DNA from 3 places in the Escherichia fergusonii ATCC 35469 genome. Region 1 is predicted to be linked to each of the others. Evidence: predicted binding sites of a transcription regulator. Region 1 holds the regulator's gene; each other region holds the start of a gene.
What was found. The regulator PhoB, encoded in region 1, activates phosphate uptake and scavenging genes when phosphate is short. The targets are predictions, from matches to a motif close to CTGTCATAAAACTGNCNNAT.
Positions count from the first base shown of each region.

Region 1 (3,288 bases):
ACACTAAACTCCACACCATGTGCCACGCGCTGCCAGCGTACAGCAATCTTCGTACCTTCTGGCGTGTGATTAACTGCGTTATAGACCAGATTCGAAATGGCACTGCGCAGCTGATCTTCATTGCCCAACACTTTAATTTGATTGTCGATATCAAATGTAATTTTGTGTTTATTCTGGCTCAGTGTTTGAGCTTCCCGCTCCACTACTCGTAGCATCATCGGCACATCGACTTGTTCATTCAGTGCCAGCACCGGGGCAGCTTCAATTTTTGACAGCGTAAGCAGCTGTTTCACCAAGCCTTCCATACGGTGTGTTTGTTCACGCATAGTATGAAGCGCTTTTTCTCGCGTCGCACCTTCCAGCGGCTGTTCATGCATCATTTCCAGATAGCCTTGTAAGACCGTAAGCGGCGTGCGCAGCTCATGGCTTACGTTAGCAAAAAAGTTCCGTCTGGCTCCTTCAAGCTGGTGCATTTGAGTAACATCTCGCGCCACCATCAGCAGTTGCCGATCAGTATAAGGCATCACGCGAATCTCAAGATGACGACCATTGTTCAATACCAAATTAATTGGTCGTGAAAAATCGCGGCTTTTTAGATAATGGGCAAACTCCGGGTAGCGCAATAAGTTGAGGATGTTCTGGCCACTGTCATCAGGCCAGCGTAGCCCCAACAACTGCTGAGCAAGGCCGTTACACCAGAAAATCCCCCCTTCTTCGGTCGTCAGAATAACGGCATCTGGCAGAGACTCTGCGCCACTTCGAAAACGTTTGATTAAATTACCCAATTCACGGCGGCGTTTTTTATTGCGTAATTGCATTTGATGGATGCCATACAGCAATGGCTCCCAGCTCCCGCGCCCTGGTGGTGGCGTCATACTTCTGTCTACCCAAAGCCACCAGGAGAGGCGTAGTAAGTTCCAGAAATGCCAGATAAGCAATCCTGTGACTGATGCCAGCAAAAACCAGGGCAGATGACCAAAAAAAATACTCAGGATAAAGGCAGGGATACAGCAAAGTATCAGTTCCAGAACCAGCCTTTTCCATGACAGCCGTTCAAGCACGCGTCATACTCCATTTACTCTATAGAAAGCCTCACCCGCCATTACGGCGGGTGAGGCGTCAAAAGCGGGTCGAAAAACGATACCCTGTTCCTCGCACTGTCTGCACCATGCGGTCATGCCCGCTTGGTTCCAGCGCTTTACGCAAGCGACGAATGTGGACATCGACTGTACGGTCTTCCACATACACATTCGTTCCCCAGACATGATTTAGCAACTGCTCGCGACTGTAGACGCGTTCAGGATGCGTCATAAAAAAGTGCAGTAATTTAAATTCGGTAGGCCCCATATCCAGCGGTGTTTCGCCCGTCATGACCCGATGTGAGGTTGGATCAAGACTTAGCCCTTGCATTTCAATAACTTCTTCAACTGCCATAGGCGAAATACGGCGCATAACGGCCTTAATACGCGCCACCAGCTCTTTCGGGGAAAACGGTTTGGTAATATAGTCATCCGCGCCTGTTTCAAGGCCGCGTACACGATCTTCTTCTTCGCCTCTCGCCGTCAGCATCACAACCGGAATATCCCGGGTAAGCGCTTCCCGTTTGAGATGTTTAATAAATTGCAGACCAGAGCCGCCTGGCAACATCCAGTCCAGAAGAATGAGATCCGGCCAGGGTTCATTAAGTTGGTTCACAGCACTGTCATAATCTTCGGCTTCTACTGGCTGAAAGCCATTTTGCTCGAGCACGAAGCAGACCATTTCTCGAATTGGAGCTTCATCTTCTACAACCAGAATACGTCTCGCCATGATTAGCCCTGTTATAGATAAATTACACGTTATCAATGCGGCGGTATTATGCGTCAGTTTTATGACAGATTTATGAAAAGATCGTCGATGTTTCGTACAGGTTATTGATTTGTAGAGGTCATAAAACAGAAATTAATGCCTGTCTATGGGTATAATCGCCTTCACGTTTTTTCGCCAGGAAACTGTTATGCGCATCCTCCACACTTCAGACTGGCATCTGGGCCAGAATTTTTACAGCAAGAGCCGCGCCGCGGAGCATCAGGCATTTCTCGACTGGCTGCTCACAACGGCACAAACTCATCAGGTGGATGCGATAATTGTTGCCGGAGATATTTTCGATACCGGATCACCACCAAGTTATGCCCGCGAACTGTACAACCGCTTCGTGGTCAATTTACAGCAAACGGGGTGTCATCTGGTGGTACTGGCAGGAAATCACGACTCGGTCGCCACACTGAATGAATCACGAGATATTCTCGCCTTTCTTAATACGACCGTTGTCGCCAGTGCCAACCTACGCCCACAGCTGCTGAAACGGCGTGACGGCACTCCGGGTGCTGTTCTGTGCCCCATTCCGTTTTTACGTCCACGCGACATCGTGACCAGCCAGGCAGGGCTGTCAGGCAGTGAAAAACAGCAACATCTGCTGGCCACAATCACGGACTACTACCAACAACAATATACGGAAGCCTGCAACCTGCGCGGTGATCAGCAACTGCCGATTATTGCTACCGGACACCTTACCACCGTGGGTGCCAGTAAAAGTGACGCTGTACGTGACATTTATATCGGCACGCTGGATGCATTTCCGGCACAAAACTTCCCACCTGTAGATTACATCGCCCTTGGGCATATTCACCGGGCGCAAATTGTTGGCGGACAGGAACATATTCGCTATTGCGGTTCCCCCATCCCGCTGAGTTTTGATGAGTGTGGCAAAACTAAAAGCGTACATCTGGTGAGCTTTGCAGAAGGCAAATTACACAGTGTCGAAGCGCTGCCCGTGCCAATGACTCAGCCACTGGCCGTATTGAAAGGTGATCTGGCTGCAATTACTGAACAGCTTGAACAATGGCGTGATACCGAACTGCAGACGCCAGTATGGCTGGATATCGAAATCACGACTGATGACTATCTGCATGATATGCAGAGGAAAATCCAGACTTTAACCGAGTCACTGCCGGTAGAAGTGTTACTGGTGCGTCGCAGTCGCGAGCAGCGTGAACGGATTATAGCGAGCGAGAAACGCGAAACACTCAATGAATTAAGCGTCGAGGAAGTTTTTAATCGTCGCCTGGCACTGGAAGAACTGGACGAGTCGCAACATGCGCGTATGCAACATCTTTTCGCCACGACGTTGCAGACCCTTGCAGGAGATCACGAAGCATGAAAATCCTCAGCCTGCGCCTGAAAAACCTGAACTCTCTGAAAGGCGAATGGAAGATTGATTTCACCACAGAACCGTTTGCCAGCAACGGA
Region 1 is NC_011740.1:2,696,297-2,699,584, forward strand. Features, by position in the region: gene phoR (phosphate regulon sensor histidine kinase PhoR) at 1-1,061, opposite strand, end outside; gene phoB (phosphate response regulator transcription factor PhoB) at 1,120-1,809, opposite strand; gene sbcD (exonuclease subunit SbcD) at 1,997-3,199, shown strand; gene sbcC (exonuclease subunit SbcC) at 3,196-3,288, shown strand, end outside.

Region 2 (3,288 bases), 310 kb from region 1:
AAGCCGCAGGCTACCGGACGGCAGGGTATAAACCGGTGGCTTCAGGCAGTGAAATGAACGCGGAAGGCTTACGCAACAGCGACGCGCTGGCGTTACAGCGCAACAGCAGCCTGCTGCTGGATTACGTAATGGTAAATCCTTACACCTTTGCAGAACCCACTTCGCCGCACATCATTAGCGCGCTAGAGGGCAGGCCGATAGAATCATCGGTAATGAGCGCTGGATTACGCGCGCTTGAACAACAGGCTGACTGGGTGTTAGTGGAAGGCGCGGGCGGCTGGTTTACGCCGCTTTCTGACACTTTCACTTTTGCAGATTGGGTAACACAGGAACAACTGCCGGTGATACTGGTAGTTGGCGTGAAACTCGGCTGTATTAATCACGCGATGTTGACTGCACAGGCAATACAACACGCCGGACTGACTCTGGCGGGTTGGGTGGCGAACGATGTCACGCCTCCAGGAAAACGTCACGCTGAATATATGGCCACGCTCACCCGCATGATTCCCGCACCGCTGCTGGGGGAAATTCCCTGGCTTGCAGAAAATCCAGAAAATGCGGCAACCGGAAAGTACATAAATCTTGCCTTGTTAAGCCAGTAATAAAATTGACCAATTTGCGAGCGGGATCGCGTAATTTCCTGGTGTTTGTTTAAGCAATTGAAATCGAAAAAAACAGAGAAATTTTTTTTACCCCCACAACATGAGATTTGTGGGGGAATAGTGCAGGCGGCAAGCCATATGGGCTGGAAGCAGTTATCCACCATTCCTGTGGATAACCATGTGCATTAGAGTTAGAAAACGTCAGGCAAGCGAGAGAACACGCGGCTTGCAGCTAAATTGCTGCGAAAGACGTCTCCAAAAAATATTGTTTTATTTACAGTTGGTTAGATAAAAGCAATGGCTCCAGGAAAAGAGTCGCTGACTGCCATAAAACCTTCATCAATCGGCTTGACAAATGTTAAGAAAGTCTTTGCTTTGGGGATAACCATTGTGAATTAGCATAATATCTTGCCAGAGATGAAATTAGTCTTGGGTAAATGTCATAGGGCTGCGATGTAACACAAATATTGTTGTGCGCTACTGGAATTTTATCCAGTCTTTTTTACTGGCATTATTAACCATGACGAGTAAAATTACATACCTGCCCGCCCAACTCCTTCAGGTAGCGACTCATGAGTAAACCGTTCAAACTGAATTCCGCTTTTAAACCTTCTGGCGATCAGCCCGAGGCGATTCGACGTCTCGAAGAGGGGCTGGAAGATGGTCTGGCGCACCAGACGTTACTTGGCGTGACGGGTTCCGGGAAAACCTTCACCATTGCCAATGTCATTGCTGACCTTCAGCGCCCAACCATGGTACTTGCGCCCAACAAAACGCTGGCGGCCCAACTGTACGGCGAAATGAAAGAGTTCTTCCCGGAAAACGCGGTGGAGTATTTCGTCTCCTACTACGACTACTATCAGCCGGAAGCCTATGTACCGAGTTCCGACACCTTCATTGAGAAAGATGCCTCGGTAAACGAACATATCGAGCAGATGCGTTTGTCCGCCACCAAAGCGATGCTGGAGCGGCGTGATGTGGTTGTGGTGGCGTCGGTTTCCGCGATTTATGGTCTGGGCGATCCTGATTTATATCTCAAGATGATGCTCCATCTTACGGTCGGTATGATTATCGATCAGCGCGCGATCCTGCGCCGCCTGGCGGAGCTGCAATACACCCGGAATGATCAAGCATTCCAGCGCGGTACTTTCCGCGTTCGTGGCGAGGTGATTGATATCTTCCCGGCAGAATCGGATGACATTGCACTTCGCGTGGAACTGTTTGACGAGGAAGTGGAACGATTGTCGTTATTTGATCCGCTAACCGGGCAGATTGTTTCCACCATTCCACGTTTTACCATCTACCCGAAAACGCACTACGTTACGCCGCGCGAGCGCATTGTGCAGGCGATGGAAGAAATTAAAGAAGAACTGGCCGCCAGACGCAAAGTGCTGTTGGAGAACAACAAACTGCTGGAAGAGCAGCGGCTGACTCAGCGTACCCAGTTTGATCTGGAGATGATGAACGAACTGGGATATTGCTCGGGGATTGAAAACTACTCGCGCTTCCTCTCCGGCCGTGGACCAGGTGAGCCACCGCCGACACTGTTTGATTACCTGCCTGCCGATGGGCTGTTGGTCGTCGATGAATCTCACGTCACCATTCCACAAATTGGCGGCATGTATCGCGGTGACCGGGCGCGTAAAGAGACACTGGTGGAGTACGGCTTCCGCCTGCCATCGGCGCTGGATAACCGTCCGCTGAAGTTTGAAGAGTTCGAAGCATTAGCGCCGCAAACCATCTATGTTTCGGCGACGCCGGGTAATTACGAGCTGGAAAAATCCGGTGGTGATGTGGTGGATCAGGTCGTGCGTCCAACCGGATTGCTTGATCCGATTATCGAAGTGCGACCGGTGGCAACACAGGTTGATGATCTTCTTTCGGAGATTCGCCAGCGAGCGGCAATTAACGAACGCGTGCTGGTCACAACACTGACCAAGCGAATGGCGGAAGATCTTACGGAATATCTCGAAGAACACGGTGAGCGTGTACGTTATCTTCACTCAGATATCGATACCGTCGAGCGCATGGAAATCATCCGCGACTTGCGTCTGGGTGAGTTCGACGTGCTGGTAGGGATCAACTTACTGCGCGAAGGTCTGGATATGCCGGAAGTTTCGCTGGTGGCGATCCTCGACGCCGACAAAGAAGGCTTCCTGCGTTCTGAACGTTCGTTGATCCAGACCATTGGTCGTGCGGCACGTAACGTCAATGGTAAAGCGATTCTCTACGGCGATAAGATCACCCCGTCAATGGCAAAAGCAATTGGCGAAACCGAACGTCGCCGCGAGAAACAGCAGAAGTACAACGAGGAACACGGCATTACGCCGCAAGGCTTGAACAAGAAAGTGGTCGATATCCTGGCGCTGGGGCAGAACATTGCTAAAACCAAAGCGAAGGGCAGAGGAAAATCGCGACCGATTGTTGAGCCGGATAATGTGCCGATGGATATGTCGCCGAAGGCGTTGCAGCAGAAAATCCATGAACTGGAAGGGCTGATGATGCAACACGCGCAAAATCTGGAGTTCGAAGAAGCGGCGCAAATTCGTGACCAGTTGCATCAGCTGCGTGAGCTGTTCATTGCGGCTTCGTGACAAGATGACGAAGCCGGAATTTTCTTCCGGCTTCGTGTTAACCTAATGCCTGTAACGCCTTTTCCAGTGCGTTATGCAGCAACTGGCGGTCA
Region 2 is NC_011740.1:2,388,961-2,392,248, reverse strand. Features, by position in the region: gene bioD (dethiobiotin synthase) at 1-602, shown strand, start outside; gene uvrB (excinuclease ABC subunit UvrB) at 1,175-3,196, shown strand; gene yvcK (uridine diphosphate-N-acetylglucosamine-binding protein YvcK) at 3,234-3,288, opposite strand, start outside.
Region 2: uvrB (excinuclease ABC subunit UvrB) is a predicted target of PhoB. The motif match lies at 925-944, and genes of this name have one in related genera.

Region 3 (3,288 bases), 1.4 Mb from region 1:
AGGCAGCGGAAGAACATCCTCTGCATGGCGGCACCGGTATTGCTCACACTCGCTGGGCGACCCACGGTGAACCTTCAGAAGCTAACGCGCATCCGCATGTTTCTGAACACATTGTGGTGGTGCATAACGGCATCATCGAAAACCATGAACCGCTGCGTGAAGAGTTAAAAGCGCGTGGCTATACCTTCGTTTCTGAAACCGACACCGAAGTGATTGCACATCTGGTGAACTGGGAGCTGAAACAAGGCGGTACTCTGCGTGAGGCTGTTCTGCGCGCTATTCCGCAGCTGCGTGGCGCTTATGGCACGGTAATTATGGATACCCGTCACCCGGATACTCTGCTGGCGGCACGTTCTGGTAGCCCGCTGGTGATTGGCCTGGGTATGGGCGAAAACTTTATCGCTTCTGACCAGTTGGCGCTGTTGCCAGTGACCCGTCGCTTTATCTTCCTCGAAGAGGGCGATATTGCCGAAGTGACTCGCCGTTCGGTAACCATCTTCGATAAAACTGGTGCGGAAGTAAAACGTCAGGATATCGAATCCAATCTGCAATATGACGCGGGCGATAAAGGTATTTACCGCCACTACATGCAGAAAGAGATTTATGAACAGCCGAACGCGATCAAAAACACCCTTACCGGGCGTATCAGCCACGGCCAGGTGGACCTAAGCGAGCTGGGGCCGAACGCTGACGAACTGCTGTCGAAGGTTGAGCATATTCAGATCCTCGCCTGCGGTACTTCTTACAACTCCGGTATGGTTTCCCGTTACTGGTTTGAATCGCTGGCAGGCATTCCGTGCGACGTTGAAATCGCCTCTGAATTCCGCTATCGCAAATCTGCTGTGCGTCGCAATAGCTTGATGATCACTCTGTCGCAGTCTGGCGAAACCGCGGATACCCTGGCGGGCCTGCGTCTGTCGAAAGATCTGGGTTACCTTGGTTCGCTGGCTATCTGTAACGTTCCGGGTTCTTCTCTGGTACGCGAATCCGATCTGGCGCTGATGACCAACGCCGGTACGGAAATCGGCGTGGCGTCTACTAAAGCATTCACCACCCAGTTAACTGTGCTGTTGATGCTGGTGGCGAAGCTGTCTCGCCTGAAAGGTCTGGATGCCTCCATTGAGCATGACATCGTGCATGGTCTGCAGGCGCTGCCGAGCCGTATTGAGCAGATGCTGTCTCAGGACAAACGCATTGAAGCACTGGCAGAAGATTTCTCTGACAAACATCACGCGCTGTTCCTGGGCCGTGGCGATCAGTACCCAATCGCGCTGGAAGGCGCATTGAAGCTGAAAGAGATCTCTTACATTCACGCTGAAGCCTACGCTGCAGGCGAACTGAAACACGGTCCGCTGGCGCTGATTGATGCCGATATGCCAGTTATCGTCGTTGCACCGAACAACGAATTGCTGGAAAAACTGAAATCCAACATTGAAGAAGTTCGTGCGCGTGGCGGTCAGTTGTATGTCTTTGCCGATCAGGATGCTGGTTTTGTCGGTAGCGATAATATGCACATCATCGAGATGCCGCATGTGGAAGAGGTGATTGCACCGATCTTCTACACCGTTCCGTTGCAGTTACTGGCGTACCACGTCGCGCTGATCAAAGGCACTGACGTTGACCAGCCACGTAACCTGGCAAAATCGGTTACGGTTGAGTAATACACAGATGCCCTGCTTTCGCAGGGCATTTTTCTATTCCCTCACTTATCGTCTCATCTTTAGCTATTTTTTAACTGTCACAGAAAGAAAATTTTTCTGCCAAATTGCTGTCACTCTCGCTGCTAACTTATTGATTTTTAGCTATATAAAAAGACTTTTCTTCTCTGTCATAAAACTGTCATAAACCTTACATATAACTGTCACCTGTTTGTCCTATTTTGCTTCTCGTAGCCAACAAACAATGCTTTATGAATCCTCCCAGGAGACATTATGAAAGTTATGCGTACCACCGTCGCAACTTTTGTCGCCGCGACCTTATCGATGAGCGCTTTCTCTGTGTTTGCAGAAGCAAGCCTGACAGGTGCAGGTGCAACCTTCCCTGCGCCGGTGTATGCCAAATGGGCTGACACTTACCAGAAAGAAACCGGTAATAAAGTTAACTACCAGGGTATCGGTTCTTCCGGCGGCGTAAAACAGATTATCGCCAATACCGTTGATTTTGGTGCCTCTGACGCGCCGCTGTCTGACGAAAAACTGGCTCAGGAAGGTCTGTTCCAGTTCCCGACCGTAATTGGCGGCGTGGTGCTGGCGGTTAACATTCCGGGGCTAAAATCTGGCGAACTGGTGCTGGATGGTAAAACCCTTGGCGACATCTACCTGGGCAAAATCAAAAAGTGGGATGATGAAGCCATCGCCAAACTGAATCCGGGTCTGAAACTGCCTTCACAGAACATTGCTGTAGTGCGCCGTGCAGATGGCTCCGGGACATCCTTTGTCTTCACCAGCTATCTGGCGAAAGTGAACGAAGAGTGGAAAAACAACGTCGGTACTGGCTCTACCGTAAAATGGCCGATTGGTCTGGGTGGTAAAGGAAACGACGGTATCGCCGCGTTCGTTCAGCGTCTGCCGGGTGCAATTGGTTATGTTGAATATGCTTACGCTAAGCAGAACAACCTGGCGTACACCAAACTGATCTCCGCTGATGGTAAACCTGTTTCGCCGACCGAAGAAAACTTTGCCAATGCGGCAAAAGGCGCAGACTGGAGCAAAACATTCGCTCAGGATCTGACCAACCAGAAAGGCGAAGATGCGTGGCCTATTACCTCTACCACGTTCATTCTTGTCCACAAAGATCAGAAGAAACCAGAGCAGGGCACAGAAGTGCTGAAATTCTTCGACTGGGCGTATAAAACCGGGGCTAAACAGGCGAACGACCTGGATTACGCCAGCCTGCCGGATAGCGTAGTTGAACAGGTTCGCGCTGCGTGGAAGACCAATATTAAAGACAGTAGCGGCAAGCCGCTGTACTAATAAAACTCCAGGCCGGATAAGGCATTAACGGCTTATCCGGCATTACAAAATGACTTTGTAAACGCGTTTAACTGAAGAGTAACTTATGGCTGCAACCAAGCCTGCTTTTAACCCACCGGGTAAAAAGGGCGACATAATTTTCAGCGTGCTGGTAAAACTGGCGGCGCTGATTGTGCTATTGATGTTGGGTGGCATTATTGTCTCTCTGATCATCTCCTCCTGGCCGAGCATTCAGAAATTTGGTCTGGCTTTTCTGTGGACCAAAGAGTGGGATGCGCCGAACGATATCTACGGGGCGCTGGTGCCGATCTACGGT
Region 3 is NC_011740.1:4,130,294-4,133,581, reverse strand. Features, by position in the region: gene glmS (glutamine--fructose-6-phosphate transaminase (isomerizing)) at 1-1,661, shown strand, start outside; gene pstS (phosphate ABC transporter substrate-binding protein PstS) at 1,932-2,972, shown strand; gene pstC (phosphate ABC transporter permease PstC) at 3,058-3,288, shown strand, end outside.
Region 3: pstS (phosphate ABC transporter substrate-binding protein PstS) is a predicted target of PhoB. The motif match lies at 1,826-1,845, and genes of this name have one in related genera.